2 regions of the Stenotrophomonas sp. SMYL41 genome follow, and region 2 is predicted to be linked to the other one. Evidence: predicted binding sites of a transcription regulator. Region 2 holds the regulator's gene; the other holds the start of a gene.

Region 1 (15,922 bases), on a different contig from region 2:
ACCCTGACCGCCACGCCGATTCCGCGCACGCTGAACATGGCCATGGCCGGCCTGCGCGACCTGTCGATCATCGCCACGCCGCCGCCGAACCGGCTGGCGGTGCAGACCTTCATCACCCAGTGGGACAACGCGCTGCTGCGCGAAGCGTTCCAGCGCGAACTCGCGCGTGGTGGCCAGCTGTATTTCCTGCACAACGACGTGGAAAGCATCGGCCGCATGCAGCGCGAGCTGTCCGAGCTGGTGCCGGAGGCGCGCATCGGCATCGCCCACGGGCAGATGCCCGAGCGCGAGCTGGAAAAGGTGATGCTGGATTTCCAGAAGCAGCGCTTCAACGTGCTGCTGTCGACCACGATCATCGAATCGGGCATCGACATCCCCAACGCCAACACCATCATCATCAACCGCGCCGACCGCTTCGGCCTGGCCCAGCTGCACCAGCTGCGTGGCCGCGTCGGTCGCTCGCACCACCGCGCCTACGCCTACCTGGTGGCACCCGACCGCCGTTCGATCACCCCGGATGCGGAAAAGCGCCTGGAAGCGATCGCCTCGATGGACGAGCTGGGCGCCGGCTTCACGCTGGCCACGCACGATCTGGAGATCCGCGGTGCAGGTGAACTGCTCGGCGAGGACCAGAGCGGGCAGATGGCCGAGGTCGGCTTCAGCCTGTACACCGAGCTGCTGGAGCGCGCGGTGCGCAGCATCAAGCAGGGCAAGCTGCCCGACCTGGATGCGGGCGAAGAAGTGCGTGGTGCCGAGGTCGAACTGCATGTGCCGGCGCTGATACCGGAAGACTACCTGCCGGACGTGCATACCCGCCTGACCCTGTACAAGCGCATTTCCAGCGCGCGCGACAGCGATGCCCTGCGCGAGCTGCAGGTGGAGATGATCGACCGCTTCGGCCTGCTGCCGGATGCGGCCAAGCATCTCTTCGCCATCGCCGAGCTGAAGCTGAAGGCCAACACGCTCGGCATCCGCAAGCTGGACCTGGGCGAGAACGGTGGCCGCATCGTGTTCGAGTCCAAGCCGAACATCGACCCGATGGCGGTGATCCAGCTGATCCAGAAACAACCGAACCTCTACGCCATGGAAGGGCCCGACAAGCTGCGCATCAAGCACCCGTTGCCGTTGCCGGAAGACCGCTTCAATGCGGCCCGCGCTCTTCTGACCACCCTCGCCCCGGGTTGATCGCCCCCTGAACACCCCGCACCGGTCCCCACCCGGTGCGGGCGGATGACCATGCTTCCTGACGCCGTACCCGCTCCCGACCTGCTGCACGCGCAGGCCTGCCTGATCGATGCCCTCTCGATGTCGCTGCAGATGCGCGACGCCTACACCCGCCACCATTGCGACCGCGTCGGCCGACTCGCGCAGCGCCTGGCCACGCACTGCGATCTCGATGACGATGCCTGTTCGCAGATCGGCCTGGCCGCGCGCTTCCACGACATCGGCAAGATCGGCATTCCCGACGATGTGCTGTTGGCGCCGCGTCGGCACACCGATGAGGAGCGCGCGATCATGCGCGAGCATCCGGTGCGCGGCGAGCATATTTTCCTGACCACCGGCCGCAGCGACGCGGCACCGGTCGCGCGGCTGATCCGCGCCCACCACGAAGCCTTCGATGGCAACGGTTATCCCGATGGGCTGCGCGGCGAATCCATCCCGCTGGGCGCGCGCATCGTCACCGTTGCCGATGCCTACGATGCGATGACCAGCGTGCGCCCGTATCGTGCCGCGATGGAACGCGAAACCGCGTTGCGGATCATCGAAGCGCAATCTGGAGGGCTGGTGGACCCCTACGTGTTGCAGCGCTTCCATCGCATGCTGGCGCGGGAGCCGGAGCTGGCCTGAGATTTCCACCGGGCATGGCCCGGTGCTACCGGCGGCACAAACAAAAGGCCCGGCATTCGCCGGGCCTTCTGCATCACGCATTACGTGCGATCGATTACCAGATCACCACGCGCTTGTCGTCGGCGCGCACCATCGCGTCGCCGGCCTTGCACTGGAACGCAGCGGCATAGGACGGCATGTTCGACGGCGCGCCGTTGGCACGGAAGTTGGCCGGCGCATGCGGGTCGGTGTTCAGGCGGACGCGCAGCTCACCATCGGTGAAGTTGCGGCGCCACACGGTGGCCCAGTTCATGAAGAAGCGCTGGTCCTGGCTGTGGCCATCGACTTCGACATTCGCCTTCGGATCTTCCTTCAGCGCCATCTGCAGCGCATCGTAGGCCACGGTCAGGCCACCCAGGTCGCCGATGTTCTCGCCCAGGGTCAGCTTGCCCTTCACGAACACGCCCGGCACCGATTCATAGCCGTCGAACTGCGCGACCAGCTGGTCGGTACGCTCGGTGAAAGCCTTGCGGTCGGCGTCGGTCCACCAGTTTTCGAAGTTGCCGTTGGCGGCGAACTGGCTGCCCGAGTCGTCGTAGCCGTGCATCATCTCGTGGCCGATGACCGCACCGATGCCGCCGTAGTTTAGCGCCGGATCGGCCTTGGCGTCGAAGAACGGCGCCTGCAGGATTGCCGCCGGGAACACGATCTCGTTCTTGGTGGCGTTGTAGTACGCGTTGACGGTCTGCGGGGTCATGCCCCACTCGGTCTTGTCCACCGGCTTGCCGATCTTGTCCAGCATGTAGCGGTAGTTGAACGCACGCGCCGCCTGCATGTTGCCCAGGTAGCTGTCGCCGTTGGTCTGCAGGCCTGCCCAGTCACGCCACTTGTCCGGGTAACCGATCTTCGGGGTGAAGCTGGCCCACTTTTCCAGCGCCTTCTTCTTGGTTTCTTCGCCCATCCACGGCAGCTGCTCCAGGCGCGCCTTCAGCGCCACCGAGAGGTTCTCCACCAGGTGCTGCATGGCCACCTTGGATTCGGCCGGGAACACGGCGTCGACGTACAGCTGGCCCAGGGCCTCACCCATGCCACCGTTGACCGACTCCAGCACGCGCTTCCAGCGCGGCTGCATTTCCTGCTGGCCGCGCAAGGTCTTGCCATAGAACTCGAAGTTGGCCTTCTCGAACTGGCTGCTCAGGTACGGCGAAGCATCGTCGATGGTGTGGAAGCGCAGGTAGGCCTGCCACGTGGCAGCCGGCACGTCAGCCAGCATCTTGTCCATTTCACCGAAGAAGCCCGGCTGGGCCAGCGAGAACTTCTGCGCGGCCGGCACCTTCAGGGTGTCGAACAGCGCGGTCCAGCTGAAGTTCGGGGTCAGCTTGTCGGCGTCGGCCGCGCTGAGCGGGTTGTAGCGCTTGGCCGGGTCACGCATCTCGATGCGCGACATCGAGGCCTTGGCCAGGCGGGTTTCGAAGGCCATCACGGCCTTGGCCTGCTCGGCGGCCTGCGCCGCGTCCACGCCGGACAGGGTCAGCACCTGTGCGATGTAGGCCACGTAGGCGTCGCGGATCTTGGCCTGGGCGTCGTCGAAGTAGTAGCCCTTCTCCGGCAGGCCGAGGCCACCCTGGCCGACGTAGGCGATGACGTTGGCCGAATCCTTGTAATCGGCATTGGCGAACAGCGAGAAGAGCACGCCCTTGCCCTCGGCCTGGCTGTCGCGCAGGTACTGGGTGATGGCGGCGGTATCGTTCAGCGCAGTGATCTTGTCCAGCTGCGGCTGCAGCGGAGCGAGGCCGGCGGCTTCGATCTTGGCTTCATCGTTGCCGGTCTTCCAGATGTCACCGATCTTGGCTTCCACCGAGCCGGCCTTGGCCTGGCTGGCGGCGGCCTGCTGCACCAGCACGTGCTGCACTTCCAGCGAGCGCTCGCGCAGGATCTCGAAGCTGCCCCAGGTGGTCTGGTCGCCCGGCACCGGGTTGGCCTTCAGCCACTTGCTGTTGACGAAGCCATTGAGGTCGGTACAGGCCGAAATGGCCGGATCCAGATCGGCGCTGTTGAGCGAGATCAGCGGCGTCTTGATCTGCGACAGGTCGAAGGCAGGCTTGGCGTCGGCGCTGGCCGCCGGCGCGGTTTCATTCTTGCCACAGGCCGCCAGCGAGGCAGCGATGGCGATGGTCAGGCCCAGCGGGACCAGGTTGCGGACGTTCATGAGGCTCTCCTGCGGGTAATTTCACAGGGTAGCCGGGGGAACGGAGCTGGGGACCGGCCAAAGGTCACGAGCCCGTGGAGTCGCCAACCAACTGCATGCCGGTATTCTTATCTTCACGATCACCGGATCTCGCGCCCATGGACGACGCTGCGCTGCTGCTGGCCATCGACACCTGCGAGTATCTATTCCTGACGGGTATTGGCGAACCGGAGGCCAACTGTCTGCGGCTGGTGATCGAAGAGGGACAGGTGACAGGAGAGCCTCACCGTGTGGACCTCGGCCATGGACGTTCAATCGAGGGTGTGCGTGCGATAGAGGCAATGCCCCACTCACAGCAGTTTGAGCTGGTTTGGGATCACTACATCAGCTACGCCGTGCACAACGAGTCCTGCCAGAGCCGGGACGACTCCGAAGCCTGGAGCGGCAACCTGTTCCGCCGCTACAGCCGTTCGAAGTTCCTTTGCAGCCCCCCATGGGGGTGGCTCTACTGGGGTGCGACAGCGTCAGTCGAGCATGGCTCGACTCCACAAAAGGGAAGGCCGGCTTGCGCCGGCCTTCTGCTTCTTTACTTCGCCTTGCCCTGGTTGGCCACAGCCTCAGCGGCCTTGCGCGCTGCTTCCGGGTCGCCCAGGTAGCGGAACGACTGCACGGTCAGATCGTCGTTCAGCTCAAACAGCAGCGGAATGCCGGTCGGGATGTTCAGCTCGAGGATCTCCTCGCGCGAGACGTTGTTGAGGTACTTGTACAGCGCGCGCAGCGAGTTGCCGTGGGCGGTGACCAGCACGGTCTTGCCGTCCTTCAGCTGCGGCGCGATGGCGTCGTGCCAGTACGGCAGCACGCGGTCCAGCGTGGTCGCCAGCGACTCGGTACCCGGCAGCGCGTTGCGGTCCAGGCCGGCGTAGCGACGGTCATGGATCGGGTGGCCCGGATCTTCCAGATCCATCGGCGGCGGCGGGATGTCGTACGAACGGCGCCACACCTTGACCTGCTCCTCGCCATGCTTGGCAGCGGTCTCGGCCTTGTCCAGGCCCTGCAGGCCACCGTAATGGCGTTCATTGAGGCGCCAGGACTTGTTCACCGGCAGCCAGTCCTGCTCCAGCTCGGCCAGCGCACCCTGCAGGGTGTGGATGGCGCGCTTGAGCACCGAGGTGTGGGCGACGTCGAACTGCAGGCCTTCCTCGCGCATCAGCCGACCGGCGGCGGCCGCTTCCCGGCGCCCCTGCTCGGTCAGGTCGACATCGACCCAGCCGGTGAAGCGGTTGTCCAGGTTCCACTGGCTCTGGCCATGGCGCAACAGTACGAGTTTACGGGTCACTGCAGGGTCTCCAACGCGAGGAAAGGCAGGCTGCCATTGTAGCCCCGGCCGCCGCTCACCGGGCCGTGGCACCGCGCATGCGATGCTGTGACCAATGAATACGGTGATCGACCCCGGGCGCTGGGAAGGCAGCGTCGCCGCTGCCCGCGCGCAGCAGATCCAGCTGGCTGGCCGCGTGGAGCGCCAGGACCGGCTGCCACGCAACGTGCGCTGGCTGGCCGGGCTGGATGTTGGCTTTGAGGACAATGGCGCCGTCACCCGTGCCGCGGCAGTGCTGCTGGATGCGAAGACGCTGCGGCCCGTGGCTCAGGAAGTCGCGCGCATCGCCACGGTGATGCCCTACATCCCCGGCCTGCTCAGCTTCCGCGAGTTGCCAGCGCTGTTGGCCGCGCTGGCGCTGCTGCCGCGCACGCCGGACCTGGTGTTCGTCGATGGCCACGGCATCAGCCATCCGCGCAGGCTGGGCGTGGCCGCGCATCTGGGCGTGGTCACCGACCTGCCAAGCATCGGCGTGGCCAAGTCGAAACTGGTGGGCCGGTTCGTCGAACCGGGCGCCGAGGCCGGTGCACATACGCCGCTGCTGGATGGCGATGAACAACTGGGCTGGGTGCTGCGCAGCAAAGTGCGCTGCAAGCCGCTGTTCGTGGCCGGCGGCCATCGGGTCAGTGCCGGTACCGCGCTGGACTGGGTACAGCGCACACTGCGCGGTTACCGGCTGCCGGAGCCGACCCGGCTGGCGGATCGGCTGGCCTCGCGGCGGGACGAATAGCCACGCCGGGCACCACCCGGCGCGACCCTCAAATTCAATCAACGATGCACGTGACCGCGATGGCCCTGCGCGTCCTCGCCATGGTCGTGGCCTTCATGGCCCTCGTGCTCGCCGCCCTTGGCCGGCGCCGGCTCACCACAGGCTTCGCCGCAATGGTCCGCCTCTATCTGCAGCGTCACGTGCTCGATGCCGAAGTCATCGTGCAGGCGCCCGCCCAGCTCACGACGCAGCGCATCAGCATCGGTGCCGTCGCGCATCACGATGTGCGCGGTCAGCGCCGGGGTGCTGGAGGCCAGCGCCCACACGTGCAGGTCATGCACGTCCAGCACGGCGGCATGGCCGGACAGGCTGTCGCGCACCTTGGCCACGTCCATGCCCTTGGGCACGCCTTCCAGCAGCACGTTGATCGCCTCACGCATCAGCACGTAGGTGCGTGGCAGTACCCACAAACCAATCAGCACCGCCAGGATCGGGTCGATCGGCTTCCAGCCGGTCCACTTGATCAGCAACGCACCGGCAATCACCGCCACCGAGCCGAGCATGTCCGCCCACACTTCCAGGTAGGCGCCCTTCACGTTGAGGCTCTCGCCACTGCCCGCCTGCAGCAGGCGCATCGCGATCAGGTTGATGACCAGGCCCGCGGCGGCGATCACCAGCATGCCGGAGGAGGCGATCTCCTGCGGCTCGCGGAAGCGCCCGACCGCCTCCCACAGGATGTAGGCGGCAACCACGAACAGCATGGCGCCGTTGATCATTGCGCCCAGCGCTTCCAGACGTGCATAGCCGTAGGTGCGGCGTGCGTCCGGCGGGCGCCGACTCAGCCGCACCGCGACCAGCGCGATCATCAGCGCCAGCGCATCGGTGGCCATGTGCGCGGCGTCTGACAGCAGTGCGAGGCTGTTGGTCCAGAACGCGCCCACCACCTCGACGACGAGGAAGGTGGAGGTCAGGCCGAGTGCCCACCACAAGGGTTTCTCGTGGCGGATCTCGGATGGCAGGTGATCGTGGTCGTGGCCCATGGCAACAGCTCCTTTGCGATGCGGTGCAGGCTACGCCGTGCTGGCGGGGGAGACTATTACGGTGTTTATAACATTGCAGGCCACGCGGTCCCTCACCGGACATGGCCCGGCGCTACCGGAGCGTGGCCGGTAGCGCCAGGCCGCGCCTGGCGAACGCAGCGGATCGACGTCCGCGTGCGGTCAGAACCCGAAGCGCAGGCTGGCCCAGTACGCGCGGCCCGGCTCGTTGTAGGTCGCCGCGCCGGCATCGCTGCTGTTGGCCTCGCGGAACAGGCGCTTGTCGGCCAGGTTGTTGACGCCGAAGCCGAAGCTGACCGTCTCGGTCACCTTGTAGCGCGCGCTCACGCCCCAGATGTTGTACGCACCGCGATCCTGCAGCGCGATCGACGGGTCGCACGTGCCAGTGCAGCGCGGATCGTTGTTGATGTTGGTGGTGGCCGGCTTCTGCTTGCCATAGAAGGTGCCGGTCAGCAGCAGCGACAGCTTGTCGGTGGCCTGCCAGTCCAGCATCGTGTTGACGGTGTACTTCGGAATCACCGACAGCGGCTGGCCGGTGCTCTTGTTCTCGTTCTCCACCATGTAGGTGAAGTTGTTGCTCCACTTCAGGCGGTTGCCCTGCTCGCCCAGCAGCGGGATCACCAGGTTGCCTTCCAGCCCCTGCACGATCGCCTTCGGCGCGTTCTCCCAGCGGAAGATGCGGCCGCGGCCATCGGCAGTCAGGCCGATCTGGTCGTAGCCGGCCTGGATCTTGTCCTTGTAGTCGTTGTGGAAGTAAGTCAGCGACGCCTGCCAGCCGCTCTGCGGTGCCCACTCGATGCCCAGTTCCTTGTTCAGGCTGGTTTCCGCCTTCAGATCTGCGTTGCCACGCATGTAGCAACCGGCGCCGAGGCTCGGCAGTGCATTCGGGCAACCATTGCCACGGGTGTAGTAGAGATAGTCCGGATTCGACTGGTACAGGTTCGGCGCCTTGAACGCACGCGCGATGCCGCCCTTCACCACCCAGTCGCTGTTGATGCGGAACTGCGCATTGAGGCTGGGGCTGGTGTTGTTGCCGAACTGGCTGTGGTGGTCGAAGCGCAGGCCCGGGGTAACGATCCAGCGCTCGCCCAGATAGATGTTGTCTTCCACGAATACGGCGGTGGTCTGCGCATCGGCCTTGCCGCGCGCACGGTCGGCCGACAGCCCCGGGATGCCGCCGCCACTGCTGCTGGACTGGCTCATCGAATACGGGTCGGTCAGGCGGCTGTCGAGGTATTCAAAGCCCAGCGTCCAGATGTTCTCGGCCCCCCCCAGCGTGGTCGGGAAACTCACTTCGCCATCCAGCTGGTAGTTGCGCAGGCGCGAGGTCGACCAGTCGGTGCCGTTGAAGCTGCCCTCCGGGCCACCGGCCAGGCCTTCGTTGATGCGCGAGTTGTTCACCGCTTCCACTGCGGCCGTTACCCGCGAGGTCACGTCCCCCCAGCGGCCGCGATGGGTGATCACGCCGGTGTTGCGGTACATGCGGTTGGTTTCCGCTTCGCCCTCGGCCAAGGCGGCCAGGTCGACTCCGGTCGAGGTACCGGTGGTGCTGACGGCGCGGTCACCGGCGTAGATGTTGCCCTGGCGGCTGGTGCCGGCTTCGAACTCCACCACCTGGTCGGCGGTCACGTCCCAGCGCAGCAGCGCGTTGACGTCGCGGTTCTTGACGCCCTCGCGGCCAGCCGGCGGCACCGCGTTCGGGTTGGTCGCGTACTGGCGGTTGAGGTCCAGTGAGTCGGCGTCGGTCTTGTTGAGATTGCCGTACAGGCGGAACGACAGGGTGTCGGTCATTGGCCCGCTCAGCTGCAGGCCGACGCGCTCGCTGCCGCCTTCGGCGCTGTGCTCGGGCACCAGCCCATACAGGTCGACCGCACCGGTCAGGTCGCCGGTCGGGCGCTTGGTGATGATGTTGACCACGCCGCCGGAGGCACCGGAGCCGTAGCGCGCCGCTGCAGGGCCGCGCAGCACTTCGATGCGCTCGATCATTTCCGCCGGCACCCAGTTGGTATCGCCGCGCGTATTGCGTTCGCCGCTGCGGCCCATGCGCACGGCATCCCGCGCACCGATGCGCTTGCCATCGACCAGGATCAGCGTGTTCTCCGGCCCCATGCCACGCAGGTCGATCTGGCGGTTGTTGCCGTACTGGCCCGAGGCGCTGTTGCCGGTGAGGTTGACGCCCGGCATGGTGCGCAGCAGTTCGGCGATGTCGTTGGCCGGCGGGCGCCTGGCAATGTCCTCGGCGGTGATGGTCGAAGTGCCCAACGCCTGGCGGGCAATCTGCGAGGCAGTGACATGCACCGTGTCGATATCGGTGGCGTCGGTTTCGGCGTGGGCGGTCAGGGCGCTGCCCGCCAGCAGGGCGGCAACGGCGAGCGCCAGCGGGCGCGGCGAAAGGACAACGGCAGGAGACATGATCTGGACCTTCTGGCAGGGCAACGGGGCCTCTGGCAAAGGGCTTGAGGCAACGACGAGGGGGAGTCGGAGCGTCGCCGCAGTCACCTGCGGCCCGATCCGTGCGCGCATTCTCCCATCAATGCGAGTGATTCTCAAATGCGTTCACTCATTGCCGCAGTGGCGCCGATGTGCTTTGCGCACCGTGCAACCCTGCATCGCGCTTAAACTGGCCGGCTTACCTGCCATCAACCGCACGCCACCGCGGCCGATACCCGTGGTTTGTCGTACGCAGCCAGAGATCGACGTGGAACCACCCCAACTGGACGATGCCAGCCAGCCGCTGGCCGAGGCCTGGCAGCACTGCCTGCAACAGGCCGGCCCCGCCGCCACTGCGCTGTTGCACGCGGCCGCCGACGACGCGCCCCCCACACTGGCCCAGCGCTTCTATGACGTCCTGCTGCAGGACCCGCGCGCGCGCCGTTTCCTGTCCCATGAGCAGGTCAAGCAGCGCCTGCAGCCAGCCATGCAGCGCTGGCTCGTGCAGCTGCTGACCACCGATGCCAACGGCATTGCCGCCACCGTCGCCTCGCAACGGCTGATCGGCGATGTGCATGCCCGGGTCGGCATTCCGGTCGATCTGGTGACCCGTGGCGCGCGCGTGCTCAAGCACGAGCTGTTCGTGCGCCTGCGCGATGATGCGCCCGACAGCGCTACCGCGTTCGCCGCCATCGACTGCCTCAGCGCGATCATGGACATCGCCATGGAAGGCATGACCCTGGCCTACACCCATGCCCGCGAGCGCTCCACCCGTGCCGATGCTGCGTACCGGCTGTTCTCACTGGTGCAGAACGTCGGCACCGAGCGCGAGCGCCAGCGGGCACTGCTGCTGGACTGGGAGAACGCCCTGCTCTACGCGTTGGCCGGTCATGTGCAGGCCAGCGACAGCGCCAGCCTGGCCACCTCGGAATTCGGCCTGTGGTTCACCCACAAGGGCATCCCCAGTTTCGGCGAGAGCAGCGAGACCCAGCAGGTCGGCCAGCTGATGGCCCGCATCGACAGCAACCTGCAGCGAGCAAGCAACGATGCCCCGGCGCAGCGACTGGCGGTGCTGCCGGCCATCCGCGAGGACCTGGCCGCCATCCGCACCCTGATGACGCTGCTGTTCGAGCGCATCGGTGAACTGGATGCCGGCAGCGATGCACTGACCAACCTGCTCAACCGCCGCTTCCTGCCAACGGTGCTACGCCGTGAGATCGAACTGGCCACGCGCAACCGCACACCGTTCTCGCTGCTGCTGCTCGACCTGGATCACTTCAAGGCGATCAACGACGGCCACGGCCACGATGCCGGCGACCGCGCGTTGCAGCACGTCGCCGGCCTGCTCGGCCAACTCACGCGCGGCAGCGACTACCTGTTCCGCTATGGCGGCGAGGAGTTCGTGGTGGTGCTGGTCGCGGCCAGCGAGTCGCAGGCCGCGGTGATCGCCGAAAGCCTGCGCCGGCAGATCGCGCAGTCGCCGGTGGCGTTGGCCAACGGCCAGGTACTGTCACTGACCGCCAGCATCGGCGTGGCCGGCCACGATGGCCACCCGGACTACGAGCGGCTGATGGCACGTGCCGACGCGGCGATGTACGAGGCCAAGCGCAGCGGCCGCAACCGCGTGGTGGTGGCCAGTGCGGACCTGCAGGAAGCCCCGGGACGGCGCGCACTGCAGCGTTGACGGCATGCCGACGCTACCGACAGCCGGCTCTACCGATACAGGTGGTAGCCGCTGCTGTCACCGCCACCACCCGCCCCCCCGCCCACCACAGCAACGCCAGCGCCGCGATGCCGGCGCCCAGCAGGCACACCGCGGGCCAGCCATGCCGGGCCTGCATCCAGGGCCCGGCAGCCGCACCAGCACCACTGCCCACCGCATAGAACAGCATGTACAGCGCCACCAGGCGCCCATGCTGTTCTGCCGGTGCACGCAGCAGCAGCGCCTGGTTCGATACGTGCAGTGCCTGCCCACCGAGGTCGAGCACGATGACGCCCAGCAGCAGCAACGACAGCGACTGCGACAGGCCCAGCAGCGGCCACCAGGCGGCAAGCATCAGCAGTAATGCGCCAAGGCTGACCCGACCAGTGAAACCGCGGTCCATCCAGTGCCCGACCCGCGCCGCCATCAATGCGCCCACTACGCCGGCCAGGCCGAGCGCACCGATGGCCGCGGTGGACCACTGCAAAGGAGGCGCCGACAACGGCAGCGGCGCCGCCGCCCAGAACACGTTGAGGCCAGCAAACAACAACAGAGCCAGCGGCCCACGCTCGCGCAGCGTGCGGTCCCGGCGCAGCATGCCCAGCATCGAACCCAGCAGTTCGCGCCAACGCGGTGGTAGCACCGGTACCGGCACCGCCGGCAGGCGCCGCCACAACAGTAACGCCAAGGCCCCCATCACCGCTGCCGACAGCAGGTAGACCGCCCGCCAGCCGATGGTGGCTGCGACCGCACCCGATACCACGCGCGCCAACAGCAGGCCGATGAACACACCGCCCTGCACCACACCGACCACGCGACCGCGCTGCTCGGGCGGTGCCAGCATGGCGGTGTAGGCGATCAGGCCCTGGGTCAGCGCCGTGCCCAGCAGGCCGGCCAGCAGCATGCCCGACAACAGCCAGCCCGCCGTGCGTGCCGATGCCAACCACAGCAAGCCCAGCACCAACGCCATCAACTGCAGCCGCAGCAGGCGTCGCCGGTCACCACGATCGGCCAGCGGCAGCAAGCCAAGCAACGCCAGCACGCTACCGGCCTGGGTAGCAGCCAGCACCGCGCCGGCCACGGCACGGTCCAGCGCAAAGGCACATGCAAGCTGATCCAACAGTGGCTGTGCGTAATAAACGTTGGCGACGCTGGCGCCGGCGGCAACCGCAAGCAGGACCTGCAGCGGGCGGGGAAGCGATGTGGCACTCATGATGTGGTTGCAATTTAAAACTTGATGCAGGCTACCGACATTGGTTTTAAACTGCAACCACATTCGGAGATTCCCAGCATGCACGCCGACAGCCCCTGCCCCGTCGCCCGCAGCGCCGATCTGCTCGGTGACCGCTGGGCATTGCTGGTGATCCGCGACGCGTTCGACGGCATCACCCGCTTCGGTGATTTCCAGCGCAGCCTCGGCGCGGCGCGCAACATCCTCAGCGACCGCCTGCGGCGGCTGGTCGAGGCCGGCATCCTGCGGCTGCAGCCGGCCTCCGATGGAACGGCCTACCAGGAGTACGTGCTCACCGCCGCTGGCCAGGAACTGTTCCCGCTGCTGGTCGCACTGCGCCAGTGGGGAGAGCGCCATCGCTTCGAGGCCGGTGAAGCCCATTCGCAGCTGATCGAATCCAGCACGCGGCGACCGCTGCCCTACATGCAACCGCACGGGCGCGACGGTCAGCCCCTGCAGGCCGCCGCGACCCGCGTGCGCAAGCTCAAGGACGACGGGCGCGGCGCCTGATCCGCCCATTCGCGCACACCACGATCCGGCCGCGCCGGTTAGCATCGGATGTTTCCGCCGCCGGACGCCGCCGATGCCGCGCTATCGCCCTTCCCTGATGACCGCCCTGCTGCTGCCGCTGCTGGCCTGCGGCGCCGGAGCCATGCAGGCCCGCGAAGTTGTCGCGCCCGCCGGCCACGTGCAGGCCGATGGTCCCTATGTGTTCCGCGAGGGCACGCAGTTGCAGGCCAAGTGGATCTGCGACGACAAGGTCGAGTCGCACACGCTGGCCGCGCAGGCTGCAGGCACCGATATCGCCCCACGCTGCGGCTACGGGCACACCGTGCGTGTGGCCGCGCCGGATGCACCTTCGATCTCCGTACTGCCGGCCACGCCGCGCATCGTCGCCCTGTCCGACATCCACGGCCAGTACGGGCTGCTGGTGCGCCTGCTGCGCGCCAACAAGGTGATCGATGCGCAGGACCGCTGGGCGCTGGGCACCAGCACCCTGGTCGTTGCCGGCGATGTGTTCGATCGTGGCCCGCAGGTGACCGAAGCCTTCTGGCTGCTGTATGGCCTGCAGCAGCAGGCGGCAGCCGCCGGAGGCGCGGTGCACTTCGTGCTCGGCAACCACGAGACCATGGTGCTGTACGACGACCTGCGCTACGTCAACCCGAAGTACCTGCGCAGCGCCCAGCTGCTCGGCCAAAGCTACCCGAAGCTGTACGGTGCCGATTCGGTGATCGGGCAGTGGCTGCGTACCCGCCCGGTGCTGCTGAAGATCGGCGACACCCTGTTCCTGCACGGCGGCATCTCGCCCGAGGCGGTGGAACTGGCGCTGGACCCGGCGCGCACCAACGCGGCCTACCAGGCGTCACTGGGCCTGCCCAAGGCCGAGGTGAAGGCCGACCCGGCCACTGCGCCGTTGTATGACGGCAAGACCAGCCCGATCTGGTACCGCGGCTACTTCGATGGACGCCTCGACGCGGCGGGTGTACAGGCAGTGCTTGACCGCCTGCAGCTCAAGCGCATCGTCGTCGGCCACACCTCGATGCCCCACGTCAGCAGCTTCCATGGCGACCACGTGATCGCCATCGACAGCAGCATCAAGAACGGCGAGAACGGCGAACTGCTGTTCATCGAGGAAGGCAGGCTAAGCCGTGGCCTGCTGGATGGCTCACGGGTGCCGCTGGCACAAGGCAAGCCCGGCCTGCAGGACTGAATGGCGGGACAGCGCGACGGCCGCCGGCGGTGCCGCCGCGCTCCACCTTCAGCCGGTTTGCCGCTACCCTCGGCAACCGAGAGGCCCACCCCGTCCTTCCGGTGGGCCTGACCGTCACAGGAGCCCCCCGCGCATGCGCGTTCTGATTGCTGAAGACGACCCGGATATCGCCTCCGGCCTGTGCGCCTCGCTGCGCCGGCAGGGGCACGTGGTTGACCACGTCGACAACGGTGCGCACGCCGACGCTGCACTGGGCTCGACCCAGTACGCATTGCTGGTGCTGGACCTGGGCCTGCCACAGCTGGACGGCCGCGACGTGCTGCAGCGCCTGCGCCAGCGCGGTGATGGCCTGGCGGTGCTGGTGGTGACCGCCCGCGATGGCCTGGCCGAACGCGTGCGCGTGCTCGACCTCGGCGCCGACGACTACCTGGTGAAGCCGTTCGCACTGGACGAATTCGAAGCACGCGTGCGCGCACAGCTGCGCCGGGTCACCAGCAATGGCAACCCGGACCTGCGCATCGGCCGCCTGCGGCTGGACCTGGCCGGGCACCGCGTATGGATCGACGACCAGCCGCTGGAACTGACCGCACGCGAGTTCGGCCTGCTGTCGGCGCTGGCGGTACGCGCCGAGCGCATCGTCTCGCGCGCGCAGCTGGTGGAAGCACTGTGCGACTGGGGCCAGGACCTCACCGACAACGGCCTGGACATCGCCCTGCACCGCCTGCGCCGCAAGCTGCAACCCGGTGGCATGGGCATCCGCACCGTGCGCGGGCTGGGCTACATGCTGGAAGACGCGCAGGACGAAAGCGCCTCGTGATCAGTGGCCCCCCCAGCCTGCGCCGACGCCTGCTCGCCTTCCTGGCGTTGCCGATGCTGGGCCTGCTCACCTTCAATACGATCCTGGCCTATTACGTTGCGCTGGACTATTCCAACCGCATCCATGACCGCAACCTGATCGATGACACGCATTCGTTCGCGCAGATGCTGAGCACCATGCCGGTGACCAGCGACCTGTCTCCGCAGGCACGCTTCCTGATCGAGTACGACCCCGACGGCCATCGCTACTTCAACGTCGACAGCAGCCGCATGGGTACGCTCAGCGGCAACGCGGACTTCAGCCCGTACGCCCCTTCGCAGGACTGCACCGGTGTGCATCCGGCGCTGTACGACGGCAACCTCAATGGCCAGCAGGTGCGCATGGCCACCGTCTGCACGCAGGCGATGAACGACCCGCAGGACCAGCTGGCGGTGACCGTGGCCGAAAGCATGGCCGACCGCCGCCAGCGTGCGCGCGAGATCCTGATGATCATCATTCCGCTGATGACCATGCTGGCGCTGGGCACCGCCGCCCTGGTCTGGTTCGGCGTGACCTACGGCCTGCGCATCCTGACCCCGCTGAGGACCCGCCTGGCGCAGCGCCGCGGCGAACTGGCGCCGATCTCCGATGCCGACGTACCGGAGGAAATCCAGCCGCTGATCAGCACCATCGACGATCTGTTTGCCCGCCAGGCGGAAATGATCACGCTGCAGAACCGTTTCATCGCCGATGCCGCGCACCAGCTGCGCTCGCCATTGGCCGGCATGGCCCTGCACGTGGATCAGGCGCTGGCGCATGGTGACCCGGACACGGTGCGCGAAGCACTGCAGCACATCCGCCGGCTCAACCAGCGCACCGCGCGGGTCAGCACCCA
Region 2 (15,922 bases):
GGTCTCGTAGATCACTTCGTCCGGCAGATCGTCCCAGGTGGGCTCCGGGCCGGTGCCTGCAGCGGGGGCCGGCGCGGGCTCGTGGATGACGTCGTCAGGCAGGTCATCCCAGGTCGGCTCGCGTTCTGGGGCTGCGGTGCTGGCCGGTGCGGCGGCGGCCTCGAAGGCAGCCTCCAGCGCGGCGCCATCGTCGGCCGGGACTGCGACGAGGGCGTCCGTTTCGTAGATCACTTCGGCGGGCAGGTCGTCCCACGTCGGTTCGCGTTCTGCATCGATCACGCTGACGGGCGCGGAGGCGGCCTCGAAGGCGGCCTCCAGTGAGGCGTTGTCCACGGAAGCGGCAGCGGCGATGGTCTCGGTTTCGTAGATCACCTCGGCCGGCAGGTCATCCCAGGTCGGCTCGCGTTCGGCAGAGGCTTCGCTGGGCTGGTCCGGGGCGGCGCTGACCGGCGCGGGCAGGGGAACGGCGGCCGGGGCGATCGCCTCGCCGAGCAGTTCGTCCAGGTAGTCGTCGAGGATGCCGGTACTGTTCATGCGGCCTGCTCCAGGGCACGGGCATCCTCGCCGAGGATCCAGTTCAACGCGCGACGGTAGGCGGCGAGGCCACGGCCCGGGTAGTCCTCGCCGACGCTCGGCAGGGTCAGGCCGGCGGCGTTGCTGATGCGGGTGTCGATCGGAATCGCGTCTTCCCACACGCGGCTGCCGTGACGATCCTGCATCGTGCGCAGCGACTCGTTGCCCGCGCGGGTGCGGCGGTCGAACAGGGTTGGCAGGATCGAGATCGGCAGCGGGCGGCGACGCGAACGTTCGACCATCTCACCGGTGCGGACCATGCCGTCCAGACCATGCAGGGCCAGCGGTTCGGCCTGGGTCGGGATGATCAGGCGGTCGGCGGCGGCCAGTGCGTTGATCATCAGCAGGCCAAGGGTCGGCGCGCAGTCCAGCAGGATGTAGTCGTGCTGGCCCTGGTGGCGCGCCAGCGCGTTCTGCAGGGCCAGGCCGAGGCCAGGCTGGTTGGCGCTGCGGCGCTCCAGCGTGGCCAGCGCGGATTGTGCGCAGACGTAGTCCAGGCCATGGATGTTGCTGGCATGGCACAGGCTGGCGAGGTCGGCTGGCGGTGCGCCGAACAGTTCCAGCACGCCGGCCGGCGGTGGATCCACCGGCACGCCGAAGGCGCGGCTGAGCGAGGCATGCGGATCGAGGTCGATCAGCAGCACGCGATGGCCGAGCGCGGCCAGGCCGCGGCCGAGGGCGAGGGTGGTGGTGGTCTTGCCGACACCGCCCTTCTGGTTGGCGACTGCCCAGATGCGCATCGGGTTACTCCTTCATTGCCGGGGGAACGGCGGCGCCGACGCGGCTGCCAGCCGGCACCGGCGGCAACGTCACCGGTGCGATGGGGGAGGTGGGAGCGCGGGCCGGCGTTGCGGCGGCCTGTTCGGTGGCGGTGCTGTCAGTGGCGCCGGAGGCCGCGTTCAGGCGTTGCCCAAGCGGATCCACCGAGTGCGAGGTGTCGGCCAGGATGATGACCATCACCCGGCGGTTGCGGTTGCGGCCCTGCGCGCTGTCGTTTTCTTCGCGCGGGCGGAACTGGCCATAGCCGACCATCGCCAGGCGCGATGGCTGCACGCCCTGGTCGGCGAACAGGTGCACCACGCTGGCGGCGCGTCCGGCCGACAGCTCCCAGTTGGACGGGAAGGTGGCAGTGGCGATCGGCACGTTGTCGGTGTGGCCTTCCACGCGCACGCTGTTGGGTACGTCGCGCAGTACCTCAGCCAGGCTGGCCAGGGTTCGCCGCGCGTGCACGTCCAGCGCGGCCGAGCCGGTGGGGAACAGGATGTCGCTGTTGATCTCGACTTCGATCCACAGCTCGGTGCGGCGCACGCTGATCATGCCGCGGTCGATCAGCGGCGCCAGCGCGGCGGTGAGGCGGTCGGCGATGCTGTTGAGCTGGCGCTCGGCGCGCGCGATCTGTTCCTGGTTGTGTACCGAAACCGGCATGCGCATCTGCGAGGCCATCGACGGCAGCAGGGTCGGGTCGTGCGAGGGTGCCGGTGCGGACGGACCGATCTTGGTGCCGGACTTGATCACCGAGGGGCTGTCCCAGCCGCCGCCCTGCACCTGCTTGTTGCCGACCTGCACCGGATTGATCGTGCGCGGCGCGCCACCAAAGGCATCGGTGAGTGCGTCGGCCATGATCCGGTACTTGCCCTCGTTGACCGAGGAAATTGCGTACATGACCACGAAGAAGGCGAGCAGCAGCGTCATCAGGTCGGCATAGGGGATCGCCCATGCTTCGTGGTTGGCATGCTCTTCGTGGTGCTTGCGGCGGGCCATGTCAGTGCAGGAAGCCGGAAAGGTTGGTTTCGATGTTGCGCGGGTTTTCGCCCTGGGCGATCGAGATCAGGCCTTCGATGACCATTTCGCGGTCGCGCGTGTTGTGCGAGATCACACTCTTGAGCTTGGCGGCGATCGGCAGGAACAGCAGGTTGGCCGAGGCGATGCCATAGATCGTTGCGGTGAACGCGGCGGCGATGCCGTGGCCGAGCTTGCTCGGGTCGGCCAGGTTCTTCATCACCGCGATCAGGCCCAGCACGGCGCCGATGATGCCCAGCGTCGGTGCATAGATGCCCATCGCCTCGAACACCTTGGCGCCGGCCTGGTCCTGGTGTTCCTGGCTGCCCAGTTCGATTTCCAGCATGTGCCGCATCGATTCGGGCTCGACGCCGTCCACCAGCAGCTGCAGGCCCTTGCGCAGGAACGGGTCCTGCTGTGCTTCCACCTGCGATTCCAGGCCCAGCAGGCCCTGGCGGCGGGCGATGTTGCTCCACTCGACGATCTGCTGGATCAGCTCGCGGCGATCACTGTGGGGCGGGCGAACCACCCAGCGCACGATCTTGAACGCATGCTTGAACACCGCCGGCGAGGTATGCAGCAGGATCGCGGCAACAGTGCCGACGATGACGATCACGAATGCCGCAGGCGACCACAACGACGCCAGGCCGGCGCCCTTGAGGATGCTGCCGCCGACCAGCGAGGCCAGGGCGAGAAAGAGTCCAATGAGGCTGAGTCTATCCATGGATCCGGTATCGGCTTGTATGAATGGGACTTGAGACACCGGTACGGGCTACTGGTGCGACTTCACAGTTTTTCGGGTTCAGCAAACGGGTCAATCGTGCGGGCTGCGCAGGCCGTCGACATCCAGGATCAGGGCCATGCGACCATCGCCGATCAAGGTTGCACCGGCATAACCGCGCAGGCCGCGCAGCGCTTTCGGCAGTGGCTTGATGACCACTTCCTCGCGCCCACGCACCTGGTCCACCACCAGACCGAAGCGCGCTTCGCCGGCCTGCAGCACCACGATCGTCAGCAGGGTCGACGCAGCGGGCGTCACATCCAGCCACTGGCGCAGATCGACCAGCGGCAGCGTGTGCGAGCGGCGGTCCAGCACGGCGCGGCCATCGAACCAGCCCAGCGAGGTGCGCGGTGCGTGCAGCACTTCCATCACGCGCGCCAGCGGCAGCGCGTAGACGTCCTCGCCGGCCTGCACCAGCAGGGTCGGCAGGATCGCCAGGGTGAGCGGCACGCGGATCAGGAAGCGGCTGCCGCGGCCCAGCTCCGACTGGATCTGGATCTGGCCGCTGAGTTCGCGGATGCGCGACTGCACCACGTCCATGCCAACGCCGCGGCCGGAAATATCCGTGACCTGCTGCTTGGTCGAGAAGCCGGGCAGGAACACCAGGTGCAGGCACTCCTCGCTGCTCAAGCGGGCAGCGGCTTCCGGATCGATCAGGCCCTTCTCGCGTGCCTTCGCACGCAGCTTTTCCGGGTCGATGCCGGCGCCATCGTCCTGCACCTCGATACTGACGTAGTCACCTTCCTGCTGTGCCGACAGCCGCACATGGCCCATCCGCGGCTTGCCTTGTGCTTCGCGCAGGTCGGGCATTTCCACGCCATGGTCGATGGCGTTGCGGACCAGGTGCACCAGCGGGTCGGCCAGCGCTTCGACCAGGTTGCGGTCGAGCTCGGTCTCGGCGCCGATCAGCTCCAGGTCCACTTCCTTCTTCAGCGAGCGGGCGACGTCGCGGGCGACCTTGGGGAAGCGCGAGAACACCTTGCCCACCGGCTGCATGCGGGTGCGCATCACCGCCGACTGCAGGCGTGCGGTGGCGATGTCGAGGGTGGACACCGCACGGTCCAGTTCCTCGTCGCGCAGGCGTGCACGCAGGGTCTTGAGCCGGTTGCGCGACAGCACCAGTTCGCCGATCAGGTTGACGATCGCATCCAGGCGCTTGGTGTCCACGCGCACGGTGTGTTCGGCTTCGGCCAGCGGCTTGGCGGCCGGCTTGGCCGCCGGTGCCGGTGCCGGTGCGGCCACCGGGCGCGGGGCGGCGATCGGTGCCGGCGCCACCGCAGCCACGGGCTTGGCGCCGGGTGCGGCGCCACCATGCAGCTGGTCGAGCAGGGCTTCGAACTCGTCTTCGCTGATCAGCCCGTCGTCGGCCTTCTTTGCCGGCGCCACTGCGGTCGGTGCGTTGCCGCCGTGCAGCTGGTCGAGCAGCGCTTCGAATTCGTCGTCGGTAATCAGGTCGCTGCCACCCGCAGCGGGTGCTGCTGCGGCGGCGGGTGCGGCCACAGCACTGCCATGCACGTCGAACTGAGCGATCAGGTCCGGCGGCGCATAGCCCGGCTCGGTGCCGGAAGACACCGCATCCAGCATCGACTGCAGGTAATCCAGCGATTGCTGGGCGGCGTCGAAGTGATGGGCCTGCAGCACGGCCTGGCCGGCACGCGCGGCGCCCAGCGCTTCCTCAGCGGCATGGCACAGCTCGACCATGGCGGTGACACCCAGGAAGCCGGCGCCGCCCTTCAGCGTGTGGTAGCCCCGGAACACCGCATTGAGCTGTTCGGCGTCCTGCGGTGCCTGCTCCAGCGACACCAGCTGTTCGCCGAGGCGATCCAGGATCTCCTGTGCCTCGATGATGAAATCGGCAGTGATGTCGTCGGATACAGCGCTCATGCTTACAGCCCCAGATCCGACAACAGGTCGTCGGCGTCGTTCTGCGAGACCGCGTGGCGGTCCAGTCCCTTCAGTGCCGGCCCGGCCAGTTCCGGGTCGGTGCGATGCTGTTCCGGCGGCAGGCCGAGCGCGCCGAAGCCTTCGTGCACGCGGCGGACGATGCCGACCACGCGACGGATGATCTGCCCGGTCAGGTCCTGGTAGCTCTGGGTCAGGGCGATCTCGGTGAGGTTGTGGCGGATGCGCTCGAGCTGCGCGTCCTGGCCCGGCTGCAGGCCTTCGGCGCGCAGCTGTTCGGTCAGGCTGCGGCATTCCTCGGCCAGGTCCAGGGTACGGTGGGTGGCCTGTTCGGTCATCGCCACCACGTGGTCCAGGCGTGCGCAGGCATCGTCCAGTTCCCCGGCTTCGCTGGGCACGGTCGGCAGTTCACCCAGTGCCTGTCCCAGCTCGCGGGCCAGCCGCGACAGGCCACTCATCATCGGCTGCGTGCGCAGCGCGACCAGCCCATCGATGCGCTGCCGCCACGCGGCTTCGTCACCGGACTCCAGTGCGTCCAGGGCTTCCTGCAGGCGCAGGGCGAGGGCGTTCTTGTCGACCGTGGTATCCATCAGGCGCTGGCTGCCAGGCGTTCGAAGATCTTGCCGAGCTTCTCTTCCAGCGTCTGCGCGGTGAACGGCTTGATGATGTAACCGTTCACGCCGTTCTGGGCCGCTTCGATGATCTGCTCGCGCTTGGCTTCAGCGGTGACCATCAGCACCGGCAGGGTCTTCAGCTTGGCGTCGGCGCGGATCGCCTTGAGCAGCTCGATACCGGTCATCACCGGCATGTTCCAGTCGGTGACCACGAAATCGAACGACTGGCTCTGCAGCAGCGACAGCGCGGCATGCCCGTCCTCGGCTTCGGCGGTGTTGGTGAAGCCCAGATCGCCCAGCAGGTTCTTGACGATTCGACGCATGGTCGAGAAATCGTCGACGATCAGGATGCGCATGTTCTTGTTCAAAGCAGAGTTCCTTTGTTGTTCATTCCGGGCGGCCGGGGGCAGACGCCTCGGGGATGTTCATTCTTCGAGGCCGGCATCGGCGGCCTCGAATATCTTCAGCCGGCCGCGCAGGCGCAGCACGGCCTGGCCGTGGATCTGGCAGACCCGCGACTCGCTCACGCCGAGCACGGCGCCGATCTCCTTCAGGTTCAGCTCCTGCTCGTAGTAGAGCGAAAGCACCAGCTGTTCGCGCTCGGGCAGGTGGCCGATCGCCTTGCCCAGCTCGCGGCCGAATTCGCCGCGCTCCAGGACCTGCTGCGGGGTCGGGCCGCCCTGGGCGACGGTGTCCAGTTCGCCCTGGTCTTCGATGCGCGATTCCAGGCTCAGCACCTGGCCACGTGCGGCGTCTTCCATCAGCCGCAGGTACTCGGGCAGCGGCATCTCCATCGCGGCGGCGACTTCGGTGGCGCTGGCAGCACGGCCCGTGCTCTGTTCCAGGCGGCGGATGGTGGCGGCGGCGTCGCGTGCACGACGGTGCACCGAGCGCGGCACCCAGTCGCCACGGCGGATCTCGTCGATCATCGAGCCGCGGATGCGGATCGAGGCATAGGTTTCGAACGAGGCGCCCTGGTCGGCGTCGTAGCTGCGCGAGGCTTCGATCAGGCCCATCATGCCGGCCTGGATCAGATCGTCGACTTCGACGCTGGCCGGCAGGCGTGCGGCCAGGTGGTGGGCGATGCGCCTCACCAGGTCCGAGTGCTGGGCGATGACCTCGTTGGCCGCCGAGCGCTGGACTTCCCTGTACTGGGCTGCGCCTTTCATGCGGCCACCCCGCGCTGTTTGAGAATGCGCTCGAGGAAGAACTCGACACCGCCACGCGGTTCGGTCGGTGCCTGCCAGCGCGCGGTGCGGCGTGCGATCTCGGTGATGGCCAGCGCCGATGGGCTGGACGGGTAGGCCTTCACCACCGGCTGCTGGCGCTGCACCGACAGGCGCAGCCAATCATCCTGCGGCACGCAACCCAGGTAGTTCAGCGAGACATCGGCGAGGAACTTCTCGCAGACGCGGGTCAATTTTTCGTACAGCACGCGGCCCTCGTTCGGGTCGCGCACCATGTTGGCCACCACCTGGATACGGTCCACGCCGCGCTCGCGCGACAGCACCTTGATCAGTGCGTAGGCGTCGGTGATCGAGGCCGGCTCATCGCAGACCACCACCACGGTGTCCTGCGCGGCCTGGCAGAAGGTCAGTACGCCATCGGTGATGCCGGCAGCGGTATCGACCACCATGATGTCCAGCTCGCGTTCCAGCTCGGAGAACACATTGACCAGGCCGACATGCTCGGCCGGGGCCAGTTCGGCCATGTGCCGGCGGCCGGAGGCGGCCGGGACCACCAGCACGCCGTTCGGGCCTTCGACGATGACGTCGTCCAGCGAGCAGCGGCCGGCAACCAGGTCGGCCAGCGTAAAGGTGGGGTTCAGCCCCAGGATCACGTCGATGTTGGCCAGGCCGAGGTCGGCGTCCAGCAGCAGCGTGCGCTTGCCCATGCCGGCCAGCGCCACGGCCAGGTTGGCCGACACGTTGGTCTTGCCCACGCCGCCCTTGCCGCCGGTCACGGCAATGGTGCGCACAGGGCCCAGCGGCTCGCTGCGGGTGGCCGACAGCGGGAAGGTCTTGGTCAGCTTGGCGTACTCACGCGACGGCATGGTTCAACTCCGGGTTGCAGGGCATATCGGCCGCTCGGCGCAAATCTTCAAGGCGAAGTACAAGATTGGCTGCACTGGCCCGGTGCAGGTCCTCCGGGACGTCCTGGCCATCGGTCACCCAGGTGATCGGCAGGGCGTGGTCCACGGCCACCGACAGGGCGTTGCCGAAGCGGCCGGTCTCGTCCAGCTTGCTCAGCACCAGGCCCTGCAGGTTGGCCGCACCGAAGCGGCGGACCACCTCGTCCATGTCGCCGAAGCTGGTGTTGGCCGGCAGCACCAGCAGCGTGCGCACCTGGCGGGCGGCGCGCAGCCACTGCAGCTGGGCAGCCAGGGCGCGGTCGCGCGGGCCCAGGCCGGCGGTATCGATCAGCACCAGCTTGTAGTCCTTCAGGCGTTCCAGCAGCTGGTCCAGGTCGGTGCCGCTGTTGGCTTCGTGCACGGCGATGCCGAGCTGGCGGCCGTAGCCATACAACTGTTCGCGGGCGCCGATGCGGGTGGTGTCGGTGGTGACCAGGGCGACGTCACGCGGCGCGTGCTTCTCGGCGAAGCGCGAGGCCAGCTTGGCGATGGTGGTGGTCTTGCCGGCGCCGGTGGGGCCGACCAGGGCGATCACACCGCCTTCTTCCAGCGGGTCGACCGGGGCGATCGGCAGCTTGCGCGAGATCAGCCCCAGCATCAGGCCGCGGCCGCGGTGGGCCTCGGTCTCCAGCGGGATCTGCATGGCCACGTCGCGGGCCAGGCCGGCATCGAAGCCGTATTCGTCCATCAGGTCCAGCGCGGTGGCGCGCACCGGGCAGCCACGCAGGCGCTCGTCGGTGAAGCGGTTCATCTCGCGCTCGATCACCTGGCGCATGCCGGCCACTTCCTGGCGCAGCTGGCGGATCTCGGCGTCGTCCTGGGCGACCACGGTCAGCGTCGGTGCCGGGGCCAGCATGGGGGCCGGGCTGGCGTCGACGGCGGCTTCGGCCGCTGCCGGTTCGCTGCGGGCGACCTCGGGCTGCGCATCGGTCACGGCAGCGGTCGGCAGCGGCGGTGGCTGCACGGCCGGTGCGGCGCTTTCGTGATGCGCCTCGTGCGGCGGGTCGATCTGGAAGCGGGCGCGGTTGGCCGGCGTGGCGCTGGTGGCCGCCGGTGCGACGATGGCTTCGGCAAACGGGGCGTAACTCTGTTCCGGCAGTGCCGGTTCGTTGACGGCGGCGCGCGCCAGGGTGGCGGCGAAGCCGGTGCTGCCGCGGGTCGGCACGATTTCGTCGGCGCTGTCCAGGGTGCGGCCGGTGGCACCGACGGCGGCACGGGCGAGGGCGGCGACGGCCGAGGTGGTGGCGGCGACCGGTTCCGGGGCCGGGGTGCTGCTGCGGCGGCGGGTGACCGCGGCGATCACCGCGTCGGCGGCGGTGCGCGGCCTGGGTGCCGGCGGCGGCGCCACGTCGCGGCGCGAGGCTTCCAGTGCACGCTGCACGGCGCTCTCGTCGTAGTTGGCGGCGGCGACGATCTCGATGCCTTCCTCGATCCGGCGGTTGGACAGGATCACGGCGTCAGGACCATGTTCCTTGCGCACCAGGTTCATGGCCGAGCGCATGTCGGCGGCGACGAATCGTTTGATTTTCATGCTGTGGTCACGGGACGAAGACGGCGGGGTGGCGGTCGGGGAACTCGGGTGGTCGGTGGTCTGCACGGTGCGGGTTCCCCTTGGTATCTGTCTGGTGCGTGGGTTCGAAAGTGGTGTCTGTTTTCTGGCGCATCGGAGGGCGGCGTCAGCTGATCGTTCCGACCAGCTTCAGGCGCTTGTCCTCCGGCACCTCGCTGTAGGCCAGGACCGACAGCGACGGAACGCTGTGGCGGACCAGGCGGGCCAGCGCGGCGCGCACCGGGCCAGGTACCAGCACGACCGCGGGCTCGTTGCGGGCTTCCTGCTTGCTGACACATTCGGCCAGGCTCTGGTGCAGTCGCTCAGCGAGTCCGGGTTCCAGCGCGGCGCCGTTGCCCTGCGTGGACTCCTGCAAGACACGTTCCAATTGCGGGTTGAGGGTGAACACCGGCAGCTCCGCCGACATTCCGGCGATCTCCTGCACGATGAAGCGGCCCAGCGCGGTGCGCACGGCGGCGGTCAGCACGGCCGGGTCCTGGCTGTTCGGAGCGTGTTCGACCAGTGCTTCGGCGATCTTGCGCAGCTGGCGGATCGGAATGCGCTCGACCAGCAGGTTCTGCAACACGCGCACCACCGCCGACAGCGGCAGCGCCTTCGGCGTCAGATCTTCGACGAGCTTGGGCGCGCTCTTGGCCAGGTTGGCCAGCAGGTGCTGCACTTCTTCGTGGCCGAGCAGTTCCGGCGCGTGTTCGCGGATCAGGTGCGAGAGGTGGGTGGCGACCACGGTGGCCGGGTCGACCACGGTGTAGCCCAGCGTTTCGGCCTGGGCGCGCTGGTGCGGCTGGATCCAGGTGGCATCCAGGCCGAACGCGGGGTCCTTGCCGGCGATGCCTTCCAGCGCGCCGAGGGCGCTGCCCGGGTCCAGGGCCAGCTCGCGGTCGGGGTGGATCTCGGCGGTGGCCACCGGTACGCCGTGCACCAGCACGCGGTAACCGTTGGCCGGCAGTTCCAGGTTGTCGCGGATGTGCACCGACGGGATCAGGAAACCAACATCCTGGGTCAGCTTGCGGCGCACGCCCTTGATGCGTGCCATCAGTTCGCCGCCCTGGTTGCTGTCCACCAGCGGAATCAGCCGGTAGCCGACCTCCAGGCCCAGCGGATCGACCGGGCGCAGTTCGTCCCAGCTCAGTTCGGCGGTCGGTGCCGGTGCCGCCGGGCGGCCGAGTGCGTTGAGTGCGGCAGCATCGGTGCCACCGCCTGCCGCGTCCGCAGCCGGGGCCTTGCCCTTGCGGTACACCTTCCAGGCGATGAAGCCGAGGATCGCCGCCAGCGTCAGGAAAGCGACGTTGGGCATGCCCGGCACCAGGCCGACCACGCCGATGATGCCGGCGGTGATCGCCAGCGCGCGGTACTGGCCGAACACCTGGCCGGTCATGGCCTGGGCCATGTCCTGCGAGCGCGATGCGCGGGTAACCAGCATCGCCACGGCGCTGGAGACCAGCAGGGCCGGCAGCTGCGCCACCAGTCCGTCACCGATCGACAGCAGGGTGTAGGTGGCAGCGGCGTCGCCGAACGGCATGCCATGCTGCAGCACGCCCACGGCCAGGCCGCCGAGCATGTTGATGAACAGGATCAGGATGCCGGCGATGGCGTCGCCGCGGATGAATTTGCTGGCACCGTCCATTGCGCCGTAGAAGTCGGCTTCCTCGCGGACCTCCTCGCGGCGCAGCTTGGCTTCTTCGCGCGTCAGCAAACCGGCGTTGAGGTCGGCGTCGATCGCCATCTGCTTGCCGGGCATCGCGTCCAGGATGAAGCGCGCGGTCACCTCCGAGACGCGGCCGGCGCCCTTGGTGATCACCACGAAGTTGATGATGGTGAGGATCGCGAAGACCACGATGCCGACCGCGTAGTTGCCGCCGATCACGAATTCGCCGAACGCGGCGATGACCTTGCCTGCGGCGTCGTGGCCGTTCTGGCCGTTGAGCAGGATCACGCGGGTGGAGGCCACGTTCAGGGCCAGCCGCAGCATGGTGGTGATCAGCAGCACGATCGGGAAGATCGTGAAGTCCAGCGGGCGCTTCACGTAGACCACCGCCAGTAGCACCATCAGCGAGATGGCGATGTTGAAGGTGAACAGCGCATCGAGCACCGGCGCGGCCAGCGGCACCACGACCATGGCCAGCAGGGCCAGCACGATCAGCGGCGCGCCAAGGCCCTGGCGGATCATTTCCAGGGCGCGGCGGGTGTTGAAACCGGTGGCGGGCTGGGCGCTCACGGGCGGCCTCCCTTGCCGAATTCATCCACCTGGATGTGCGGGGCGTCCGGCATCGGGCCAGTGCGCCAGGCGCGCAGCTGGTAGACGTAGGACAGGACCTGGGCGACGGCCGAATACAGTCTCACGGGGATTTCCTTTCCGAGTTGGCCTTCCCGATACAAGGCGCGTGCCAAAGGCGGCGCGGAGACGATCGCCACCTTGTTGCCGTCGGCCACTTCACGGATGCGCAGGGCGGTCTCATCCACGCCCAGGGCGACTACGGTGGGGGCGTTCATGGCGCCGCCCTCGTACTTCAGGGCCACCGCGTAGTGGGTGGGGTTGACCACCACCACGTCGGCGGTGGGCACCGCCTCCATCATCCGGCGGTTGGCCATCTGCTGCTGCAGCTGGCGGATGCGGCCCTTCACCTCGGGGCTGCCCTCGCTTTCCTTCATTTCCCGGCGCAGCTCTTCACGGGTCATCTTCAGCTTGCGCATCCAGTTCCAGCGCTGGTACGGCGCATCGATGGCGGCCAGCACCAGCATCGCGCCGGCGGTGGCCAGCAGCAGGCGCAGGGTGAAGCCCAGGCCATCAGTGATGGCGGTCTCCAGCGGGTGGTGGATCAGCCCGCGCAGGGTGTCGAAGCCGCTCCACACCACCAGCCCGGCGGCGACGCCGACGAAGGCCACGCGCAGCAGCGATTTGGTGAACTCGGCGATGGCTTCCGGGCCATACAGGCGCTTGAGCCCGCTCATCGGGTTCAGGCGGTTGATGTCGGGCAGCAACGCCTTCTGCGACCAGCGCAGGCCGCCCATCACCAGCGGTGCGACGAAGCTGGCCAGCAGGCAGACCAGCACCAGCGGCGCGATCACCAGCATGAACTGCAGCAGCAGGTCGCCGAAATGGCCGAACAGTGCCTTCGGGTTCTGCCGCAGGCTCTGTTCCGGGCTGAGCGCGTGCTTCATCCAGGCCGTGGCGCCACGGCCGATCGAGCCGCTCATGGCCATCACCGCCAGCACGCCGGCGCCGAACACGGCGGCGGTGCCGAGTTCGCGCGAGCGCGGCAGGTTGCCCTGTTCACGGGCGTCGCGCAGGCGTTTTTCGGTTGGTTGTTCGGTCTTTTCGCCGGCGGATTCGTTTTCGGACATCACGGGCACTGCGGCAGGGGATGCCGGGGTGCGTGCAAGAAGTGTTCCGTGGCGGGATGGTCCGGCCCATCCGCGCATGGCGGGGAGCTACCGGGGGGCGCTATCGCTGGGCGGTGGGCTCTGCGCCAGCTCCACCCGCGGCCGCGGCAGGTCGTGCAGCTGCATGAAGCGGGCGGCGTCGACCGGGCGGCCGAGCAGGTAGCCCTGCAGGTAGTCGCAGCCCAGGCGCTCCAGGTAGGCCCGCTGGGCGGCGGTTTCCACGCCCTCGGCCACGATGTCCATGTCCAGCGCATGGCCCAGTGCCACGATCGCCGAGACGATCACCACGTCCTCGGCGCTGTGTTCCAGGTCGCGCACGAACGCGTGGTCGATCTTGATTTCGGTGGACGGCAGCCGTTTCAGGTAGAGCAGGCTGGAATAGCCGGTTCCGAAATCATCGATGGAGATGCCCACGCCCAGCGCAGACAGTGCCTGCAGCAGGCGAAGGCTGGTGTCGGTGTCGCGCATCACCGTGCTTTCGGTGATCTCCAGTACCAGCTGCCGGGGTGCGATGCCATGGCGTTCGATCACCGCGCGCACGTCCTGCAGCAGGTGTGGCGAACTGAACTGCACCGGCGAGAGGTTCACCGACATCGACCAGCCTTCGTGGCCGGCATCGTGCCAGCGCCGCAGCTGCTGGCAGGCCTGGTCCAGCGCCCAGCGGCCGATGTCGTTGATTGCGCCGCTGCGCTCGGCCAGGCGGATGAAGCGGTCGGGCGGGATCAAGCCGTGTTCCGGATGGCGCCAGCGGATCAACGCCTCGGCGCCGGCCACTTTCTGCGTGGCCACGCGGATCTTCGGCTGATAGTGCAGGAACAGCTGCTCGCTGCCGATGGCGCAGCGCAGGTCGGCCAGCAGCCGGAACTGCTGCTCGGCGCTGTCGTTCATCCAGTCGGCGAACAGCACGAAGGCGTTGCGTCCGGATTCCTTGGCCTGGTACATCGCCGCGTCGGCGAAGGCCATCAGCTGGCGTTCGCTGGCGGCGTGGTCCGGGCAGATCGCCACGCCGATGCTGGCGGTCACCTGCAGCTCGTTGTCCGGCAGCAGCGGGCCGCTGCCCACCGCCTGCAGGATGCGCCGGGCCAGGGTCGGCAGGTCCTCGTCGTGCTCGATGCGCACCACCAGTACGAACTCGTCACCGCCCAGCCGGGCCAGCAGGTCGTGCGGGCGCAGCAGCTGGCGGGTGCGTTCGGCCACCGCCACCAGCAGGGCGTCACCGGCCTGGTGGCCATAGGCATCGTTGACCTGCTTGAAGCCGTCCAGGTCCATGAACATCACCGCGAAGCGGTTGCCGCCCTGTTCGGCCTCGGCCAAGGCCTGCACGATGCGCCGCTGCAGCAGCAGGCGGTTGGGCAGGCGCGTGAGCGGATCGTGCAACGCGGCCTGGGTCAGTTCCTGCTGGGCATCGGTCAACGAGGTGCTCAGCATCGAGTTGCGCAGCCGCAGCAGCTGCGCCTCCACCCGCTGGTCCAGCCACGAGACCACCAGCACCACGGCCAGGATCGCCACGGTCAGCACCACCACCAGCATGGCCAGCCACTCGTTCTGCAGGCCATCGCCGACCGCCGCCCCGCAGATGCTGCCCTCCGGGAAGCGCGCGGCGGCCATGCCGGTGTAGTGCATGCCGACGATGGCCAGTCCGAGCAGGCCCGCCGCTGCCAGGCGATCACCGATGCGGGTGCGCTGGGCGCGCAGGCGGAAGGCCACGTACAGCGCGGTCCACGAGGCGGCCACGGCAACCATCAGCGAGAACAGCAGCCAGCCCGGGTCATAGTCGATGCCCGGCTGCATGCGCATGGCGGCCATGCCGACGTAGTGCATGCCAGCGATGCCGGTGCCCATCAGGAGCGCGCCGCCGGCCAGCCGCGAATGGGGCAGGGTGCGCAGCGAGACCAGCCACAGTGCGAACACCGACGAGGCGATGGCAAGGGCAAGCGAGAGCAGGGTGATCGGCAGGTCGTAGCCAAGCGGAATGGGCAGGTCGAAGGCCAGCATGCCGATGAAGTGCATCGACCAGATGCCCAGGCCCATGGCGAATCCGCCCCCCAGGCGCCACCACCAGGCCGCGCCCCTGCCCGGGGCGGTCACCGTGCGCCCGGCCATCGCCAGCGCGGTGTACGAAGCCATCACGGCGACCAGCAGCGAGATCGCCACCAGCCATGGGTTGTACGTGCCTACCAGCATTCGTCAGTCTCCCGGACCTGCCTGTCGACGGAAACCACGGTGGGGCATGCATGAGGCAGGCCGACGCAGGGCGCCGGCCACGTGCGGCATCCCCCCGGTTGCCGCGCATTCACTCTAACGCGCTGACCGGGGGGGACTTCAAGCGGCAATTCGTGATGATCGGCTCAGTGTGTGACCGCGTCCGCAGCCTGGAAGGCGGCGTCGAACAGGCGCTGTACCGGCGGCCCCATTTCCCCGGCCAGCAGGGCCAGCAGGAACAGGCCCAGCAGCAGCGAGACCGGCAGGCCCAGCTGGATCGGATTCAGCGCAGGCGCGGCGCGCGCCAGCACGCCGAAGGCCAGGTTCACGGCCAGCATCGCCACAGTCAGCGGAATGGCCAGTGTCAGTGCACCGCGCAGCACGGTCAGCAGGAAGGTCGGGGCGATGCTGAAGAAGGCATGCGGGTCGGGCAGTGGCGCACCGATGGGCAGCGCGCGGTAGCTGTCCACCAGCAGCGAGATCAACGCGAGGTGGCCGTTGGCGGTGAAGAACAGCAGGCCGAACAGCAGATAGAACCACTGGCCGATCACGCCCGAAGTGCCACCGCGCAGCGGATCGCTCATCTGCGCGAAGGCCAGGCCGGTGCCCTGGGCGATCAGTTCGCCGGCCATCGCACCGGCTTCGAACACCAGCCGCAGCAGAAAGCCGATGGAAACGCCGATGGCCAGTTCGCGGGCGATGCTCAGCACGGTGGCGGCATCGAAGCCGGTCCAGTCCGGTACCGGTGGCAGCAGCGGCGCCAGCGCGATGGCCAGCGTGCCGGCCAGTACAACGCGGACCCGCGAGGGTACCGCGCGGGTACCGACCATGGGCATGGCCATGGCCATCGCGCCGATGCGCAGCATGGTCCACAGCACGGTACCGATCATGCCGAAGGCCTGCAGGCCGTCGGCAGCCATCTGGGTGGCGGCGTCCATCGAGGCGCGTATCCCTAGCCGATCAGGTGCGGAATGCGCTGGAACAGCAGC

Evidence for each region. Region 2 encodes FliA, which starts transcription of late flagellar genes. Its sites were predicted from a motif close to TAAAGTTTNNCNNNCNNNGGCCGATAA; they were not measured.
Region 1: the regulator FliA is predicted to act here: its motif matches at 9,797-9,823, upstream of V3B30_RS07180 (GGDEF domain-containing protein).

The regions. Positions count from the first base shown of each region.
Region 1 is NZ_JAWIRX010000004.1:283,306-299,227, forward strand. Features, by position in the region: gene mfd (transcription-repair coupling factor) at 1-1,185, shown strand, start outside; gene V3B30_RS07150 (HD domain-containing phosphohydrolase) at 1,231-1,848, shown strand; gene V3B30_RS07155 (M13 family metallopeptidase) at 1,943-4,036, opposite strand; gene gpmA (2,3-diphosphoglycerate-dependent phosphoglycerate mutase) at 4,602-5,351, opposite strand; gene nfi (deoxyribonuclease V) at 5,446-6,120, shown strand; gene V3B30_RS07170 (cation diffusion facilitator family transporter) at 6,159-7,139, opposite strand; gene V3B30_RS07175 (TonB-dependent siderophore receptor) at 7,320-9,569, opposite strand; gene V3B30_RS07180 (GGDEF domain-containing protein) at 9,856-11,271, shown strand; gene V3B30_RS07185 (MFS transporter) at 11,285-12,502, opposite strand; gene V3B30_RS07190 (helix-turn-helix domain-containing protein) at 12,581-13,030, shown strand; gene V3B30_RS07195 (metallophosphoesterase) at 13,104-14,231, shown strand; gene V3B30_RS07200 (response regulator) at 14,365-15,048, shown strand; gene V3B30_RS07205 (sensor histidine kinase) at 15,045-15,922, shown strand, end outside.
Region 2 is NZ_JAWIRX010000003.1:10,742-26,663, forward strand. Features, by position in the region: gene V3B30_RS04130 (chemotaxis protein CheW) at 1-534, opposite strand, end outside; gene V3B30_RS04135 (ParA family protein) at 531-1,313, opposite strand; partial or broken gene motD (flagellar motor protein MotD) at 1,462-2,334, opposite strand; gene V3B30_RS04145 (flagellar motor protein) at 2,336-3,076, opposite strand; gene V3B30_RS04150 (chemotaxis protein CheA) at 3,167-5,017, opposite strand; gene V3B30_RS04155 (protein phosphatase CheZ) at 5,020-5,625, opposite strand; gene cheY (chemotaxis response regulator CheY) at 5,625-6,017, opposite strand; gene V3B30_RS04165 (RNA polymerase sigma factor FliA) at 6,075-6,818, opposite strand; gene V3B30_RS04170 (P-loop NTPase) at 6,815-7,702, opposite strand; gene flhF (flagellar biosynthesis protein FlhF) at 7,689-9,311, opposite strand; gene flhA (flagellar biosynthesis protein FlhA) at 9,457-11,517, opposite strand; gene flhB (flagellar biosynthesis protein FlhB) at 11,562-12,692, opposite strand; gene V3B30_RS04190 (bifunctional diguanylate cyclase/phosphodiesterase) at 12,780-14,915, opposite strand; gene fliR (flagellar biosynthetic protein FliR) at 15,080-15,871, opposite strand; gene V3B30_RS04200 (flagellar biosynthetic protein FliQ) at 15,886-15,922, opposite strand, start outside.